Regions from separate parts of the Marinomonas sp. genome, predicted to be linked through region 2. Evidence: predicted binding sites of a transcription regulator. Region 2 holds the regulator's gene; each other region holds the start of a gene.
What was found. Region 2 encodes sigma-54, which starts transcription at its own class of promoters, with help from an activator protein. Its sites were predicted from a motif close to TGGCACNNNNNTTGCTNT; they were not measured.
Positions count from the first base shown of each region.

Region 1: a site for sigma-54 is predicted at 1,392-1,409, ahead of hpxO (FAD-dependent urate hydroxylase HpxO). Genes of this name have one in related genera too.
Region 3: a site for sigma-54 is predicted at 3,447-3,464, ahead of ACO05V_RS16570 (ANTAR domain-containing response regulator). Genes of this name have one in related genera too.

Region 1 covers NZ_OZ245329.1:2,414,567-2,420,997, reverse strand. The annotation lists gene uraD (2-oxo-4-hydroxy-4-carboxy-5-ureidoimidazoline decarboxylase) at 102-623, opposite strand; gene uraH (hydroxyisourate hydrolase) at 818-1,189, shown strand; gene hpxO (FAD-dependent urate hydroxylase HpxO) at 1,483-2,661, shown strand; gene ACO05V_RS11400 (ArsR/SmtB family transcription factor) at 2,801-3,721, shown strand; gene ACO05V_RS11395 (alpha-N-arabinofuranosidase) at 4,024-5,532, shown strand; gene ACO05V_RS11390 (ABC transporter ATP-binding protein) at 5,576-6,431, shown strand, end outside.
Region 2 covers NZ_OZ245329.1:3,117,516-3,123,946, forward strand. The annotation lists gene ACO05V_RS14825 (calcium/sodium antiporter) at 1-266, shown strand, start outside; gene lptC (LPS export ABC transporter periplasmic protein LptC) at 266-844, shown strand; gene lptA (lipopolysaccharide transport periplasmic protein LptA) at 828-1,355, shown strand; gene lptB (LPS export ABC transporter ATP-binding protein) at 1,356-2,081, shown strand; gene ACO05V_RS14845 (RNA polymerase factor sigma-54) at 2,160-3,632, shown strand; gene ptsN (PTS IIA-like nitrogen regulatory protein PtsN) at 3,649-4,098, shown strand; gene ACO05V_RS14855 (HPr family phosphocarrier protein) at 4,108-4,377, shown strand; gene mgtE (magnesium transporter) at 4,385-5,737, shown strand; gene yjgA (ribosome biogenesis factor YjgA) at 5,744-6,280, shown strand; gene ACO05V_RS14870 (carbon-nitrogen hydrolase family protein) at 6,342-6,431, opposite strand, start outside.
Region 3 covers NZ_OZ245329.1:3,482,444-3,488,874, reverse strand. The annotation lists partial or broken gene ACO05V_RS16585 (type I secretion system permease/ATPase) at 1-1,230, shown strand, start outside; gene ACO05V_RS16580 (HlyD family type I secretion periplasmic adaptor subunit) at 1,233-2,564, shown strand; gene ACO05V_RS16575 (helix-turn-helix domain-containing protein) at 2,670-3,305, shown strand; gene ACO05V_RS16570 (ANTAR domain-containing response regulator) at 3,504-4,109, shown strand; gene ACO05V_RS16565 (CmpA/NrtA family ABC transporter substrate-binding protein) at 4,106-5,299, shown strand; gene ACO05V_RS16560 (CmpA/NrtA family ABC transporter substrate-binding protein) at 5,645-6,431, shown strand, end outside.

The sequences.
Region 1 (6,431 bases), 700 kb from region 2:
ATTTATTGTTTATCCAAAGAAAAAATAGAAAGATAAACAACAAACCGCCATCGATTAATACAAACCGATGACGTTTTCTATATTAACAACTCAGAACGATTTTAGAGGTCCGCTAATCTAAAACTTGCAATTTTATGCACTTCGCTCATGGCTCGGTCAAACTCAGTTTGCCAGTCATTGGGCGTTCTAGATTCAAATCCTGCAAGTATCTGCTCCTTGGTAGCGCCTTTTACGGCCATGATGAAGGGAAAACCAAACTTCTCCCGATAGGTATCGTTCAGCTGTAGAAAATGAGCTAGCTCTTCTTCAGAGCATTGATCTAATCCTGCTGCTGATTGTTCTGAGGTTGACGCATGAGTCAGCTCGCCTGCTAAAGCCGCTTTGCCTGCTAGATCTGGGTGAGCGCGTAGCAGTATGAGTTTTTGTTCGTCTGTACTTTGTTCTACGATGCCTGCCATGGTGGCTTTGATTTTATCTATGCTGTCGAAATACTCACTTGGATGCTCGACTTTTTGTCGCCATAATTCTTCTGCAACCCAAGTCGAATGCTCATAAATACTGCTAAATAAAGCGATAAAATCCGCTTTTTCCATTTGACTAATTACAGCTAACGGGTCGTGCATAATAGGACTCCAAATTCTGATGGCTCTAAAAAATTATAAAAAAAAGAGCTCTATAAATAACAATAAATCGCATTACAGAAACACATGGCACAAATATTGATCCTTATGAAACAATATTTTCAGAACTATTTCACTTATAAAGACGCTTATCTGCAAAAATCAGGCAAGCTTTCACATTAGATTGAGGTAAAACAATGGGATACTTAACCACTCACATTTTAGATACGACAAAAGGCGTGGCGGCGGCTGGCGTAAAAATACACCTTTATCAACATTCTACAAAAGGTCAACGACAGCTTATTCATAGCACTGTGTCCAATAGCGATGGTCGCTGTGATCAGCCCTTGCTGCAGGCTGATAGCTTCTCTGTGGGCGTGTACGAACTGGAGTTTGCCATTGACGAGTACTTCGCTGACTCTCTCGAAGACTCAGACAATAACAAACCTACCGCTCCTAGTTTCTTAAACACGGTCGTCATTCGTTTCGGTATCAATGATGAAAACGCCCATTATCACATTCCACTGCTTGTCTCGCCTTATTCTTACAGCACTTATCGTGGCAGCTAGTCTTAATTAATTAGGCTTCCACTCAAGTCTCAACGAGCCAGAATGAAGCAAAATTCACCCAGCCCGCACCAAGATAAGTCATTTTCTGTCCTATCGGTCAAAGAAGAAAACAAGCCGTTTTCTTCTTTGATCTAACACCATAGATTACGCATCCCTCTAAAACAAAGGTTTCACATATAAAAACATAGGTCCATTTGTTTCATGGCATATTTATTGCCATTTACTCCTTTAACAAGAGATTAAACGTTCGCTAAGACAACTCGAAAACGAGCGAAAGATTAAAGGGGAATGAGATGAAAGCACTTATTATTGGCGGCGGTATCGGTGGCATGTCGGCAGCGGCTGCATTAAAACAGCAAGGCATCGAATGCGATATTTTTGAAGCGGTAAAAGAAATCAAACCAGTCGGTGCGGCGCTTTCTATTTGGTCTAACGGCGTAAAATGCATGAACCATTTAGGCATGGGCAGCATTATGGACAAACTCGGCGGCCCGATGCACAACATGGCCTATCACGACGGTATAACTGGCTCCGTGATGACGCAATTCAGTCTTGCACCATTAGTTGATGCCGTTGGCGAACGCCCTTGTCCTGTATCGCGCGCAGACTTACAAAGCCAAATGATCGATTGGTGGGGGCGCGATAAAGTCCAGTTTGGCAAGCGCATTGAAAAAGTCGAGCAAAGTGACACTGGCGTCACCGCTTATTTTACCGATGGCACCAGCGCGATAGGTGATTTTATGATTGCAGCCGATGGCACTCATTCTGTCGTACGCGCTGACGTGATAGGTTATCAAACAGAACGTCGCTACGCCGATTATGTAAACTGGAATGGCTTGGTAGAAATTGATGAAAGCATTGCCCCTGGCGATCAATGGACAACCTTTGTTGGCGAAGGCAAACGCGTTTCTATTATGCCAATTGCCAATGGTCGCTTTTACTTCTTCTTTGATGTGCCATTACCAAAAGGCCTAGCGGAAGACAGAAGCACAGTCGTTGCCGATCTAACGAGGTACTTTAAAGGTTGGGCTGAACCTGTCCAAAAACTGATTACCGCCATTAATCCAGAAACCACAAACCGTATCGAAATTCATGACATCGAGCCATTCGATACCTTGGTAAAAGGCAATATCGCCCTACTTGGCGATGCGGCTCACAGCACAACCCCAGACATTGGCCAAGGCGGTTGCTCTGCACTCGAAGACGCCGTTGTTCTTGGTCAGTGTTTCGCGGATCAATTCAAAGAGAAAGGCAAAACGGTTTCTGGTGTGCTAGCCGCTTTGAAGCAGTACGAAGAAGAGCGCCGTTTTCGCGTTAAAGATCTTGTACTAAAAGCTCGTAAACGTTGCGATGTTACTCATGGTAAAGACATGCAAGAAACTCAAGCCTGGTATGATGAGCTAAGACACGAAACAGGCGAAAATATCATCGCAGGATTGCGCACCACTATTATCGGTGGGCCGCTGGCCTAGACCCAGACTTCACTTTAATGACCGTTTTATACTCTTATAAAAGCGGTCATTGCGTACTTTTTATAACAATTAATCAATAACTAAAACTTGATAAGAATCATAAATCTCGATATAAAGACATCTTCAGCTGGAGATGACGATGAGCAAAAAGTTCTTATTGCTAACCCCCGAAGATGGTGCGGATGTTTTAAAAAGCCTAGCCGCGCCCGCTCGATTGGCAATTTTGTCCTTGCTACATGAAAAAGGGCCAATGAATGTCAATGACATTGCCGACCTTCTTGAACTACCGCAATCATCGACCTCCAGTCATATTAATTCTCTCGAAAGTACTGGTTTAATTACCACCGAAAGTCAAAAAGGTCGCAAAGGCAACCAAAAAATATGCCGTGCGACACACGAAGAAATCGTCCTATCTTTCAGCAACACCAAGCAAAATCAAAATAATGTCATTGAAGTATCCATGCCTGTTGGCCTGTATTCTGAATTTGATGTGATGGCACCTTGTGGTTTATGTTCGGAATCTGGCATTGTCGGCTTCCTTGACAGCCCAGACACTTACCTTTCTCCTGATCGTATGCGCGCCAGCTTGTTATGGTTCACTAAAGGTTATATAGAATATCAATTCCCCAATAATGCCCGCATTGCAGGTCAGACAGTAAAAGAACTAGAGCTGGTCATGGAACTATCCTCTGAAGTGCCTGGCACGTCTGAAAACTGGCCTTCTGACATCCATATCTCAATTAATGGTAGAACCGCCGCAATCTGGACGGCTCCTGGCGATTATGGCGATCACCAAGGCAAGTACACACCAGATTGGTGGAAGCTTGCTGGTAGTCAGTATGGCCATTTAAAAAGCTTCCGTGTCACTAATGACGGAACGTTCGTCGATGGTGTACGGGTTTCTGATGTCTCTTTGAAAGATCTTGCACTAGAAGATCATAGATCCATTCGGGTACGAATCTCGGTTCCCGATGATGCTGAACATCCTGGCGGCATTAATATTTTTGGCAAGCAATTTGGTAATTACGACCAAGACATAGTATTACGCCTTCAATCTTAACCTCATACACAGCATCTTATTTTCTGATATGGATATCAGTAAACCTGCTATAGCAAATAACACTTAAAAAAATCTATAAATCTCACTACCTTAGTAACTCTCCAAATACTTACCTCTTTCTTTTTTCGTTACAAACTCCACTTACTCATACCAATTTTGGTATTTATTTGCACAAAAAATATACGTCTTATTGATTGACCTCAGGTCAAGCATGCTTTTAATATCCATTAATCGGATAAAAAACATAAATACAGATATTTAATCAGTTCTTAAAAAATACAAAAATAAAAAAGGAGACTTCCATGCGCGCCAATGTGACCGCACACAAAGACTATGTTATTGCCAAGATAGATCCTCGCCTTTATGGCTCTTTCATCGAGCACTTAGGGCGTGCTGTTTATAGCGGCATTTATGAACCCGGTCATGCAACCGCTGATAAACATGGTTTCCGCCAAGATGTCATCGAATTAATTAAAGACATTGATGTGCCTGTTACTCGCTACCCTGGTGGCAACTTCGTTTCTGCTTACAACTGGGAAGATGGCATTGGGCCAAAAGAGGATCGCCCTACTCGCCTCGATCTTGCTTGGCACACATCAGAAAGTAACGAAATTGGTATTCATGAATTCGCTGAATGGGCAGAACAAGCCGGCACTGAAATGATGCTAGCGGTGAACCTTGGCTCACGGGGCTTAGACGAAGCACGCGCTTTTCTTGAATACGTGAACCATCCGGGCGGTTCTTATTGGTCTGATCTTCGCAAGCAAAACGGCCGTGAAAAACCTTGGGACGTTAAGCTTTGGTGTCTTGGCAATGAAATGGACGGCCCTTGGCAAATCGGACAAAAAACCGCCGCTGAATATGGTCGAGTAGCCTTTGAAACCGCCAAAGCTATGCGTGCATTTGATAAAAATATCGAGTTAGTCGTATGTGGTTCTTCTTCACCTAAAATGCCCACTTACCCTGAATGGGAAAGCACAGTTCTCGATTACACCTACGACACAGTCGACTACATTTCACTGCACATGTATTTCGACAACCACGAAAAGAACACTGCCAATTACTTAGCCAAAGCCAGCTTGCTTGATAACTATATCGACACTATCGCGGCGGTTATTAAAGCCACTAAAGCCAAAAAACGCTCCAAACACGATGTGTATATTTCCTTCGATGAATGGAACGTCTGGTATCACTCTAACGAACAAGACAAAAAAATCCTCGGTGGCAATGACGGTTGGCCACATGCTCCTGCTTTATTAGAAGACATTTACGACTTTGCCGATACACTGCAAGTTGGCTGTATTCTGAACACCTTTATTCGCCACAGTGATGTGGTCAAAATTGGTTGTTTGGCGCAATTGGTCAACGTTATTGCACCTATCATGACAGTCAAAGACGGCCCAGCTTGGCGCCAGTCGACTTATTATCCATATTTATATGCTTCCCAATACGGCCGTGGCACAGCACTCAATCTTGCCGTGCAATGCCAAGGCTATGATACCGAGTTCGCCAGTGATGTTTCCTATCTGGATATTTCTGCGGTGGAATCCAATAAAGATGGCGCGCTAACCCTCTTTATTGTTAACCGTCACCCAGACGAAAACATTGAATTAGACCTATCCCTACAAGGATTTTCACATCAGAAAGTCATTATGGATAAAGTCATGGCCGGCCATGCGCTTGACGCAAAAAACGGCCCAGATGCAGAGCAAGTGGCACCAAAAGACGGCCAAGGCACAACAGTCAAACAGCAACAATTAACGGCAAGCATTGCTCCTATGAGCTATCGCATGATTCGACTTGGGGTGTAATACCCCAAGATTTTCCGTTTAAAACTTGCTGAGAGGGGAAACCATGTCCGCATCTATCTCTATAAAAAATATAACAAAGCGATATGACAGCGTTACCGTATTAGACGACATCAACTTACACATTGAAGACGGTGAATTTGTTGTATTCCTTGGCCCTTCCGGCTGTGGTAAATCCACCTTATTACGCATGATTGCGGGGCTGGAATCCATTACAGAAGGTTCTATCGATATTGGCGAAAAACGCATTGATACCTTGCCTCCAGGTCAACGCGGCGTCGCCATGGTATTTCAATCCTATGCGCTCTACCCTCACATGACGACTCGCCAAAACATGGCGTTTGGTCTAGAAAACGTCAAAGTCGCACAAGACGAAATTGATCGTCGTGTTAATGATGCGGCAAAAATTCTCGAAATAGATCATTTACTGGATCGTAAACCGGGACGACTTTCTGGCGGCCAGCGTCAGCGCGTCGCGATAGGTCGCGCCATTGTCAAAGAACCTAAAGCCTTCCTGTTTGATGAGCCGCTATCCAATTTAGACGCAGCGTTACGCGGCAGAACGCGATTGGAACTGGCACAACTCCACCAGCGTCTTGGTTCGACCATGATCTTTGTAACTCACGATCAAGTAGAAGCCATGACGCTTGCTGACCGCATTGTCATCATGCACAAGCAAAAGATCGAGCAGATCGGCACACCAATGGAGATTTACCAATATCCGGCGAGTCGTTTTGTCGCGGAGTTTGTTGGTTCTCCGCCAATGTCTATGTTGCCGATTAATAGTATTGAAAATACGCCTGATGGTGTGACGGTCGAAGTCAGCGGTGCTGGCAAAGTCGTTACTGCGATTGTCCTTCCACCAGAGTTCAACGCCACAAATGCGGTTATCGGCATTCGCG
Region 2 (6,431 bases):
TCGCAATTGGCAATATTTTAGGATCAAACATCTTCAACTTGGCCACTGTATTGCCCTTACCAGCCCTTATTGCACCGGGATTAGTGGATGAAAGTGTTATAAATCGAGATTTCCCTTGGGTGCTAGGCTTAACGGCCGCACTTGCGCTTGCTATTTTCATCTTCAGAAAAACCAAAGGTAACAGCATACCTAGATGGGTAGGTATCCCTCTCATAGCGTCTTATGGTGTTTATTTGTTTATTATTAGTACAAATGGTTCAGTGTGATGTCTTTATTTGAAAAATTCACAAAACCAAAAAACCTAATAATTACTGGAGTAGCTTTAATATTAGCGGCCTCTCTAGGCTGGTATGGGGTAATGCCAAAACCAAACCTTGTTGAAACAGACTCATTAAGTAGCTCACCAGACTATTTCATCACCAAAGTGAAAGTAAAAGAATTCGACATAGATGGCACCCTTATAGAAACTTTAGATGCCGAAAAGACGCTACATTACATCACAAAATCGAGAACACTATTAGAAAAGCCCTACATTGAACGCCAATCTAAATCAGGACATTGGAGTGCAAAAGCAGATAAAGGGGTTATTGAAGACGGAAGTAATGATATTCTATTAACCGTAGACGCCGAGGCAACTAAAAGATACCTTCAATCAGAAGACATCAAGCTAAGCGCTGACAGCATTCATTATTTAGACAAAGACCAGTCATTAACCAGCTATGGGAATCCAATACTTGTCTCCTCTCAAGGAGAAACTTCCGCTGACAAAATTACAACCTTCATAAATTCAGAAGAAGTCGTGATGACAGGATCTGTACGAGGAAAATATGAAACAATTCATTAACTTCAGTGTATTGGTTACATCAGCTATGTTTGCTCATTATAGCTATGCACTCCCTGATGACATAAATAAGCCACTAGAAGTCCAAGCTGATGAAGCACAGTTCGATCAAAATTCTGGCGAGGCCATCTATAAAGGTAACGTCTTTGTTAAACAAGGATCCATTGAAATCCACGCCGAATATCTAAAAATATCGACTGATGCCAACACTCGAAAATTCAGCAGTTTAGAAGCAACAGGCACACCTGCAAAATTCAGTCAACAAATAGACTGGAGCGGCAACATTGTGATCAGTAAAGGAAACGAAATCCATTACTCAACAAGCGAATCGAAATTGGAAATTTTTGGCAAAGGCTTCTTAAGTCGAATGCAAAATTCCATCACTGCAGATTACATTCTATATATGATCCAAGATGGAACCTTCAGTGCAGAGAAAAAAGATTCAGGGCGGGTAACCATGACATTGCAACCGCAAGCACCAGAATCCAAACCAGCGCCTGAGGCCAAAAAATAAATGGCTATTTTAGAAGCAAAACACTTAGCAAAAAGCTATAAGAAACGCCAAGTCGTAAAAGATGTGTCTATTTCAGTTGAGTCTGGCCAGGCTGTTGGCTTATTAGGCCCAAATGGTGCAGGTAAAACCACTTGTTTTTATATGATAGTGGGAATGGTTGCGAACGATGCTGGCGGTATATTTATTGATGGGCAAGACATCACAAATGATGTCATGCATACCCGAGCCCAAAAAGGCATTGGCTACCTTCCACAAGAAGCCTCTATTTTTCGTAAAATGTCAGTTGAAGATAATATCTTAGCCATTTTAGAAACCCGAAAAAAACTAACAAAAGCAATGCAATTAGAAAGACTTGAAGAACTCTTAGAAGAATTTCATATCACCCATATTCGTACTAACCTTGGCATGGCGTTATCAGGCGGAGAAAGACGTAGAGTAGAAATCGCAAGAGCGGTTGCGATGAACCCTAAATTCATCCTACTTGATGAGCCCTTTGCCGGCGTAGATCCAATTTCGGTCGGAGACATAAAACACATTATTAAACACCTCCAAGAAAGTGGAATAGGTGTTCTAATTACCGATCACAATGTTAGAGAAACATTAGACATCTGTGATAAAGCTTACATTGTTGGCAATGGCTACATCATCGCATCTGGAGATGCAAATACAGTCATCAACAATGAACAAGTAAAAAAGGTCTATTTAGGCGACGACTTCCGCCTGTAACCCCTTATCATTGCAGTAGAAAGGGAGTAGTATGCATAACTCGTTCCAATTCATTCAAATAGAAGAAAGAGTTGCTCCATGAAGCAGTCTTTACAATTAAAGCTCGGCCAACAACTGACCATGACACCACAGCTGCAACAAGCCATTCGCTTGCTTCAGCTTTCTACGTTGGATTTAAAGCAAGAAATACATGAGTTCCTTGAATCTAATCCACTACTTGAGCTTGACGACGACGAACAAACACATAGTGACATCCCCGCTAGCATAGAATCAAAAAGTGCGACAGACACAAACATCGATAATAGCGAAGAAGCACGTGTAGAATCAGAGTGGACAGAAAGCATTCCTGAAGAGCTATCAATAGACAGTAACTGGGATGACACTTACCAAAGCTCAGCGGCCGCAGTTAGTGACCATAATAGTTATGAAGGTGATGGCGACTTTGAAAGCCGCAACGCACCGGCAGAAAGCATCCAAGATCACCTTATCTGGCAGCTAAACTTAACCCACATGTCGGATCGAGATATTGAAATCGCTTACGCTATCATTGAATGCGTTCAACCTGATGGCTACCTAAGCATTTCTCCCGATGACATTTGGGAATCCCTTGGCACTGAACTAGAAGATTTAGACATAGAAGAAGTCATCGCTGTGCAACACAGATTGCAACACTTTGATCCTGTTGGCGTATGCTCAATTGATCTACGCGACTGCCTTCTTGTGCAACTAGAAGCATTCCAGAGCCACCCGCTATACAAGAGCACCTACAATCTCATTGATCATTATCTGCCTCTATTAGGCAATCGAGACTTTACTCAGTTAAGCCGTAAAACAAAATTAAAGGACGAAGCATTAAAAGAAGTCGTCAATTTGATTCAACAGCTCAATCCACGCCCAGGCTCAGTAATTGATGCCGACGATACAGATTACGTTATTCCTGATGTCACCGTGAAAAAGCGTCATGATGTATGGCAAGTTGAATTAAACAATGACGCTTTACCGCCCATTAAAATAAATGAAACCTACTCTGCAATGGCGAGCACCGCGGCAACAGCCGAAGACGCAACTTACATAAAGACCTCTCTCCAAGAAGCTAAATGGTTTATGAAGAGCTTGCAAAGCCGCAACGAAACGCTATTGAAAGTCGCTAGCTGCATTGTAAGTCGACAAATCGATTTCTTCGAACTAGGTGAAGAAGCTATGAAACCCATGGTTCTTCACGATGTTGCCGAAGAAGTCGGCATGCATGAATCAACCATTTCTAGGGTAACAACACAGAAATACATGCACACACCAAAAGGTATTTTTGAGCTGAAATATTTTTTCTCAAGCCATGTAAATACTGCCTCTGGTGGAGAATGTTCTTCTACAGCAATACGAGCTATGATTAAAAAGCTTGTATCTGATGAGCCAGCAAAAAAACCGTTAAGTGATAACAAACTAGCTGCTATTTTAGCAGACCAAGGCATACAGGTTGCTCGACGTACTGTAGCCAAATATCGAGAGGCGATGAACATCCCTCCTTCCAATGAACGAAAACGACTGATCTAACGGAAAACATTTTATCATGTCATTGAAATCATTATTAAAAGCGGAACTCGTTCTCGCAAAACAAGATATCGTCAGTAAAAAACGTGTGCTCGAAAGCATTGCCGAAGTCGCGTCCAACCGACTTCATTGTGACAACGAAGCGGTATATGACGCATTACTCGGTAGAGAGAAGCTAGGCAGTACAGGCATAGGCAATGGCATCGCCATACCACATTGTCGCCTAGAATCCGCAAATCATACCGCTATTGTTATTATGTCACTACAACACCCTATTGGTTTCGATTCTATCGATAAAAGAGCAGTCGACTTAATATTTGCATTAATTGTTCCGCCTCACGAGTGCGACCAACACCTTGCGACACTAGCTCAAATAGCAGAACTAGCTCAATCCCCCGAATCATTGGATAAATTGCGCGCTGCACAAACGAATGAAGAATTATTCAATATATTTGACTCACTAATATAGGAAAAAAGCATGCAGGAAGAGTCCATCACAATCATAAATAAACTTGGCTTGCATGCTCGCGCTGCAGGCAAACTAGTTGAAACCACCTCTCGCTTCTCTTGCGATATTACCATTGAAAAAGATGGGCGTAATGTTGACGGAAAAAGCATTATGGCCATGATGATGCTTGCAGCAGGAAAAGGCACAGAAATTCGCGTTAAAACCAATGGTGAAGACGAGAGCGATGCGATTAAGGCGGTTATAGAATTAATCAATAACCGTTTTGGTGAAGACGAGTAAGGGCCTTATGTCAGAGCAAAACACCCTTAATCATCTACAAACGGTCACCGAATCGCTCGAATCTGGTACCACAATGCAAATCCGTTATCTACTTAACGGCGCTTTGCCTGCTCAAGATGTTGCTCGACTATTAGAATCGTCCCCTCCCAAAGAACGTAAACTTCTTTGGGAATTAATTGAAGCCAAAAATGAAGGTGAAGTACTTCAATACCTAAGCGAAGATATTGGCGTACAATTCATGAAAAACATGGATACAGAGCGACTTATCGCCGTATCCGAACATTTTGAAAGCGATGACCTTGCTGATTTACTTCAACACCTACCAGAAAAGATCGTAAAAGAAGTTCTTGCGTCAATGTCCACGCAAGATAGAGCAAGAGTTGAAGCACTACTAAGCTACTCGGAAGATTCTGCCGGCGGCTTGATGAACACGGACACCATCACCATACGTCCGAATATTACTATTGATCTGGTTTTTCGCTATTTACGCAGACACTCAACACTACCAGATATGACAGACAGCCTACTCGTTGTCAGCCGCTCAGATCGCCTTTTAGGCACACTGCCACTCACCAAATTACTAGTATCCGATATTAGCGCCACCGTACGCGATATTATGGAAACAGAATTCACTGTCATTGATGCAGACACTCCAGCTAACGAAGTAGCCCAACTTTTTGAAAAGATGGATTTGGTGTCTGCTCCTGTTATCGACAGCAAAACAAAAAAACTACTTGGCCGAATCACCATCGATGACGTTGTCGATGTTATCCGTGATGAAGCCGAACACTCCATGCTAAGCATGGCCGGCCTTGATGATGACGAAGATACCTTTTCACCCATCATGAAAACCACCAAACGACGCGCTGTGTGGCTTGGCATAAACCTAATAACGGCCTTTACCGCATCTTATGTCATAGGCTTATTCCAAGATACATTAGACCAAGTTGTCGCGTTAGCCATACTCATGCCAATCGTAGCAAGCATGGGTGGCATCGCTGGCTCACAAGTACTCACACTGGTCATTCGCGGTATTGCACTAAATCAAATAGGCTCGACAAATACTCGCTGGCTGCTAAACAGAGAACTCATTGTTGGGTTAATCAATGGCCTTCTTTGGGCAACCGTTATAGCCATCCTTACCGCACTTTGGTTTGACAACATCAAGATTGCCTATATCATTGCGGGCGCTATTATAATAAACCTGCTATTTGCAGCAGCCACTGGTACACTTCTGCCGATTTTACTGAAAAAAATTGGCATCGACCCTGCCCTAGCAGGCAGTGTAATTTTGACTACCGTGACTGATGTGGTTGGATTTCTATCCTTCCTAGGTCTCGCTACTATTTTTCTAATATAGGTTCCCATGACAGACTTTGATCAATTTGAAAACGACGACGAAATCCCTAAGAGCAAAACCCAGATCAAGCGTGAAATGGAAGCCCTGCAAGATCTTGGAAAAAAACTATTAGGCCTAAGCAAAAATCAGCTTAAAAAAGTGGAAATGTCTGACACACTACGCGAGGCATTCGTTGAAGCTGGCCGCATCAAACAACATGAAGCCATGAGAAGACACTTGCAATACATCGGCAAGGTGATGCGTACAGAGGACCATGAAGCTATAGCACATCGTGTTGCGCTTTTCGATTCAACCTCTGCCGCTTACAACAAGCTATTTCATCAGCTTGAAGTAAAACGCGACATGCTAATTGGTGAAAACAGCAAAGAAGTATTATCTGAATATATAGAGGAAAACCCTCAGGTTGAAGACATTCAGTTACTTAGACAGCTGATTCGTCAATCCCAGAAAGAAGTATCTCAAGAAGGAAACACCACAAACCGCAAAAAGCTTTTCCGCTTCTTACGCGAGGCAGAAGAAAAGCGTCTCGGCTTAAAAGAATAACGTTAAACAAGACGACATTTATCCATCTAAAAAACCTAGCTAAACATGTAAGCTAGGTTTTTTATGTAATTCTACGATGTGAAAAACAAGGCATTTTTTGTCGACAATCATTTAAAGCAGACTTTGTGATAGTAAGAACAAAATACCCGGG
Region 3 (6,431 bases), 360 kb from region 2:
ATTCCCATTGTCACCATTGCGCTGATCATCCTTTACAGCGTCGTCATTCAAATTCCATTACGTCGATCTATCGAAGAGGGGCAAAAAACGGCATCACAAAAAAATGCGGTTTTGATTGAAAGTTTGTATAACGCGGAAAGCGTTAAGCTTAATAATGCCGAAGGCGTGATGCAGAAACAGTGGGAAAATGCCGTTGGTAATATTGCTGATTGGGGAGTGAAAACTCGTCAGCTGTCACAATCATCGTCTTCTTTTGCAATGGTGGCTCAGCAGCTAACGACCGTTATTATTGTTATTGTTGGGGTGTATCAAATATCTGAAGGCAATATGAGTATGGGCGCATTGGTGGCATCTGTTATGTTGACCGGAAGGGCGCTTGGCCCTATGGCGCAAGTGGCTGGCTTAGCGACGCGCTATAACCAAGCAAAATCCGCGTTTACTTCTTTAAACGAAATCATGTCTTCGCCAGTTGAAAATCCTGATGACGTTAAATTTGTTCATCGCCCAGTGTTTAAAGGTGATTTTCAATTTGAAGCGGTTAACTTCGCTTATCCTGATCAAGAACAAGCCGCAGTCAGTGCTATAAATATTAATATTAAGCATGGCGAAAAAGTCGCCATTATTGGTCGAATTGGCTCAGGTAAATCGACCCTTGGTAAATTAATGACCGGGCTTTATACGCCAGATAGCGGCGCAATAAGAATTGATGGTGTGGATCTGCGCCAAGTAAACCCAACTGATTTGCGTCGAAACATTGGCTCAGTATCGCAAGATGTGAATTTATTCTACGGCTCTATCAAAGACAACATCGTAATGGGTGTTCCTTATATGGAAGACGATGCCATTATTCGAGCGGCAGATTTGTCTGGTGTGTCTGAATTTGCCAATCGTAAGCCGAGTGGTTTAGACAGCATTGTAGGTGAACGTGGTGCTTTGTTATCTGGAGGCCAACGACAAAGTATTGCTATCGCAAGGGCACTACTTTTTGATCCACCTATTTTGATTTTGGATGAGCCGACAGCTTCGATGGACAACACCACAGAAGCACGAATGAAACGCCGCTTAATAGAAGGGGTGAAAGACAAAACCCTTATTCTGATTACACATAAGGCCTCTATGCTAGACATGGTTGACCGTATTATCGTTATGGATAATGGTCGCTTGATTGCTGATGGTCCAAAAGCGCAAGTGCATGAAGCGCTTCGTCAAGGCAAGTTGAAGGTCAGTTAATAATGAGTAATAAAAATTCGATTTCACAACATGATTTAGAGTACCTAACAGACCGAAATGCTGCTTTGATGTTGAAAACACCTCGTGGTGGCAGAATTATTCTATGGGTAATTTTTATCTTCGTTGCAGCTGCTTTGGTGTGGGCGAATTATACAGAGCTAGATGAGGTTACCGTTGGTGAAGGGAAGGTCATTCCTTCTAGCCAAGTTCAACAGATCCAAAACCTTGAAGGCGGCATCTTAAAAGAGATTAATGCCAAAGTAGGTCAAGTGGTTGATAGCGGCCAAGTGTTGATGACGATAGAAAATACCGAGGCGTTGTCATCATTGCGTGAGCAGCAAGCGGAGTCTATTAATTTAAAAGTTCGAGCAACGCGCCTTCAGGCGGAATCTTATGGTGTTAAGCCCGAGTTTGACCCTGAAATTATGAAAGATTACCCATTGGTGGTGAATCGTGAACTGGATTTGTACAAAAATCGATTGGAATCTTTACGGACTAATCAGGTTGGCTTTCAGCAGCAAATAGAGCAAAAGAAACAAGAAATCGTTGAGTTACAGGCAAAGCTAGACAATCTAAAACAAAGTTATGCTTTTTCGAAAGAAGAGCTAGCTTTGACTCGACCTGCATTTGAGCAAGGTGCTGTGTCTAGGGTTGAGCTTTTACAGCTTGAGCGCCAAGTGAATCAGTTGCAGGGGGATTTGGAAGCAACTCAGTTAGCCATTCCTCGTGCTCGCTCGGCCTTAAAAGAAGCGCAAAGTAAATTAGATGAAGGCGAAGCAAAATTCCGAGCAGATGCTCAAGAAGATCTAACCGGTGTAAAAAGTAAGCTGGATCAGTTGCGTGAAAGTAATGTTTCCCTTGAAGATAAAGTGTCAAGAACACAAGTTCGCTCACCAGTAAAAGGCATTGTAAAGCAGATTCAAATTAATACGGTTGGCGGTGTCATTAAGCCAGGGATGAACTTACTTGAAATTGTACCGATAGAAGACTCTTTGTTGATTGAAGCAAAAGTTCGTCCTGAGAATATTGGTTTTATTAAGCCTGATCTGAGTGCAGTGGTGAAGCTGTCAGCCTATGATTTTGCCATCTTTGGTGGTTTGCATGGTGTGGTGGAAAATATCAGTGCCGATACCATTCTTGATGAAGAGGGAAACAGCTTTTATCTAGTTAGAGTAAGAACAGATAAAAACTATTTAGGAACTAAACAGGCACCACTGCCAATCATTCCAGGTATGCAGGCGACAGTAGATATTATTACCGGTAAGAAAACCTTATTGGATTACTTGTTAAAACCTATTTTAAAAGCAAAACAAAATGCGCTTCGTGAGCGGTAATTACAAAAATCTTTCCAAGCATAATGAGTAGTAACAAATGTTAACAATTCATTATTATTTGCTGGTTAGAATAGTACATCGCACTTGATTAGGACGAGACTTATTTTGAAAACTTTGTGTTGGATTGCTGATGACGCCGTATGGAAACATTGGAACCAAGTAGTCAGTGTGGGTGCCTCATTAGTTCGAGTGGAAACATTGGATGAGGTGTATCAAGCATTAGAAACTACTGAGTCCGGTTTCCAATACTGCTTTATTTATTTAGAAGATAAATCTTTTTCTAAACAGGTGGAGGAAGTGGTTGCGCTTTGTGCTGCTTTCCCAAAACAAAAAGTCATCGTATTTCCTAACCAAACAAACCAAGCCGCTGCACTGCGATTATTTTCCGTTGGAGTGAGCGGGCAATGTGCGCCTTACATCGGTAAAGAACAACTTTCTTTGGTGTTATCAGTTGTTGACTCAGGCGAAATATGGGGCGGAAAAGCCTTTATTCAACAGCTTATTATGCAATCTTCTGCACCTGCAGAGATCCATAACGATGAATTGGATGACTTGTCTGAGCGTGAGTTAAATGTTGCTCAACATGTTGCAAAAGGCTTATCTAATAAGCAAATCGCACTCGAAATGGATATTACGGAGCGGACTGTAAAAGCTCATTTAACGTCTATTTTTAAAAAGACTCACACCAAAGACCGTTTGGCTTTAGCACTGCTTGCACAGACTAGATATGCCGTGCGTTAATCTAGCTCATAGATGTTGGACATTCGCACTGATTCTGTTTGTAGCTATTATTCTAGAGTCACTTTTCTAGCTAATCATTCTTAAATGGCTCTGTTTTGAGCCATTTTTGTCACTAAACTCTTAAAAAACAGTGTGTCGAAATGGCGCATATCTTGCATTTTATCTGAGAATGACTTCACGTTTTTAAGAGAATGCACCATGCCTGCGCCCCCAGAAAAAGAATTAACCGTGATGCTTGTTGATAATGAGCCCGCACGAGCAGCCATTGTAGAACAAGCCATGATTGATAGTGGTTATCGCGTTATTAGACGACTGGAAAATGCCAAGAATCTAACGGAAGCAGTAAACGAATTTCAACCAGATATGGTCATTATTGATATCGAATCTCCAGATCGAGATATGTTGGAAAACATGTCTCGACTGACCAAAGATAATCCTCGTCCTATTGTGATGTTTGCCGAAGAAGATGATTCCAGACACGTGGAAGCCGCTATTCGAGCGGGTGTCAGCGCCTATGTGGTTGATGGTGTTAACAGTGGTAGCGTGAAAGCTTTACTGCAAGTTGCCATTGCTCGGTTCCGAGAGTTTCAGGCGTTAAGATCAGAATTAGAATCTGTAAAAAGCCAGCTCGAAGATCGTAAGCTGATAGATAAAGCAAAAGGTTTGATAATGAAACATCAAAAATGTGATGAGCCCGCGGCCTATCAAGCGCTTCGGAAGCTAGCGATGGATCGTAGTCAACGAATGACTGATGTTGCTCGAAATATCATATCAGTGATGGAATTGATGGGAGGTTCAAAATGAACCTGATACAGCAAAACACTGTTATTCAAACTAGCGAGCCTGTTCGTATTGGTTTTATTCCATTGATCGATTGTGCGCCTTTTGTGATTGCCCAAGAAAAAGGCTTTTTTATTCAAGAAGGCGTGGATGTGGTGTTATCTAAAGAAGCATCTTGGGCAAGTATTCGCGATAAAGTGGCTTTCAATTTGCTTGATGGCGCTCATATGTTGGCGTCTATGCCGATTGCGGCCAGTTTGGGGGTTGGCACCATTAAAACGGCCATGCAAACCAGCTTTACCGTCAGTCATAATGGTAACGGCATTACTATTGGTAATGCTTTGTACGAAAAGCTACAGCATTATGCCGAGTCTTCCGTAGATATTCGAACTGGTGTGGCATTGAAGAAATTACTAGATGATAGAGATGTTGATGCTGCTCCGCTGCGTTTTGCAATGGTTTACCCTTACTCATCCCATAACTATCAGCTAAGAGATTGGCTAAGCCGAGCTGGAATTGATTCCGATAAAGATGTGCAAATAGTCGTGGTTCCACCTGTAAAAATGCTTGATAGCTTAAGGCAGGGTGATATCGATGGTTATTGCGTCGGCGAACCATGGAACAGTCTTGCGGTGGAGCAAGGTATTGGGCATATGTTGGTTACGGGTTATGAAATTTGGGGTAGTACGCCAGAAAAAGTATTTGGCGTGAATTCCTTATGGGCCGAACAAAATCAAGTCGTGTATTTATCCATTATTCGCGCCTTAGAAAAAGCCTGTTTGTGGGTAGATGAGCCGAGTAATCAAACTGAGTTGTTGAGTATCTTAAGTCATCCAGATTATTTAAATTGCACCTTAGAGCAGCTGGTTTATGGTTTCAGTGCTATTAAGCCAAAAGGCCAGTTTGATTGGCCAATGAAAGCTTATCAGCGTTTTTCTGGTCGCGAAATTAATAAACCTTTGCCGAGTTATGCTTTGTGGATTATGGCGCAAATGCATCGCTGGCAGCAATTGGGTGATATTAAATCGTTGAATGAAGTGGCGGCGCAGGTTTATCGGCAGGATCTTTATAACAAAGCATTAGGTTTACCTGAAGATAATGAAAGCACGGATTGGCATTTGTCTGTTGAGGATGAGTTAACTTGGCTGGACTCTGTTGCTTCAGGAAAGATACGCTTGCATCCAGATGGTATTTTAAACGGTTTTGCTAAGTAGTTTGTACGAAGTGTTTGTGTGTCTTATTTTAGTGCGCCCTGCCTGATAATTGGGCGAAGACATTTGTTATACGCGCTGAATTATTTTTATCTAGATAATGAGATTAGTAAAAAAACTTTTAAATCATTAGGTTAGTTTTGTTGGCATACTGTGTGCTTTACAAAAAACATAGATTTTTTTAAAAAATTGGTGAAATTAGCAACGATAGTTAATTGTCACCCTCATTATTGATAATCCAATGTAGGGTTTTCTTTGAATGGCAAAGGCGCCTGCGAACACATTTTTGTGATTCGCATGCGCCTTTTTTGTTTTTGTACTTTTTAACCCCTTAAGCGGAGTGTGACTATGAACCTAAGATTTTTGAAAACGGTAATTCCCCTGCCGACATTCGTTAATGTCACTCAAAAAGTTAGTCTTTCTATATTGTTGGGCTCTGCACTTTTGTCTGTAACGGCTCATGCTGAGCTAGGCTATGCAGAAAAAGAAGAGCTTAAATTTGGTTTTATCAAGTTAACCGACATGGCGCCATTAGCCATTGCTTATGAGAAAGGTTATTTCGAAGACGAAGGTTTGTACGTCACCTTAGAAGCGCAAGCAAACTGGAAAGTTCTACTAGATCGAGTAATTGACGGTCAGTTAGACGGCGCGCATATGTTAGCGGGTCAGCCACTTGGTGCAACTATTGGATACGGCACGAAAGCCCACATAGTGACGGCTTTTAGTATGGATTTGAATGGTAATGGCATTACAGTCTCAAACGATGTTTGGGATGAAATGAAGAAAAATATTCCCAATGGCCCAGATGGCAAGCCGGTTCATCCAATCAGCGCCAGCGCTTTAAAACCTGTGATTGATGGTTATAAAGCACAAGGTAAACCCTTCAAAATGGGCATGGTATTTCCTGTTTCAACACATAACTACGAGCTGCGTTATTGGCTTGCTGCTGGTGGCATTCATCCTGGTTACTACGCGCCAGCCCGAGGCGACACCAGTGGTCAAATTAACGCCGATGCTTTGTTGTCTGTGACACCGCCGCCACAAATGCCAGCCACCATGGAAGCGGGAACGATTTCCGGCTATTGCGTTGGTGAACCTTGGAATCAACAAGCCGTGTTTAAAGGCATTGGAGTAC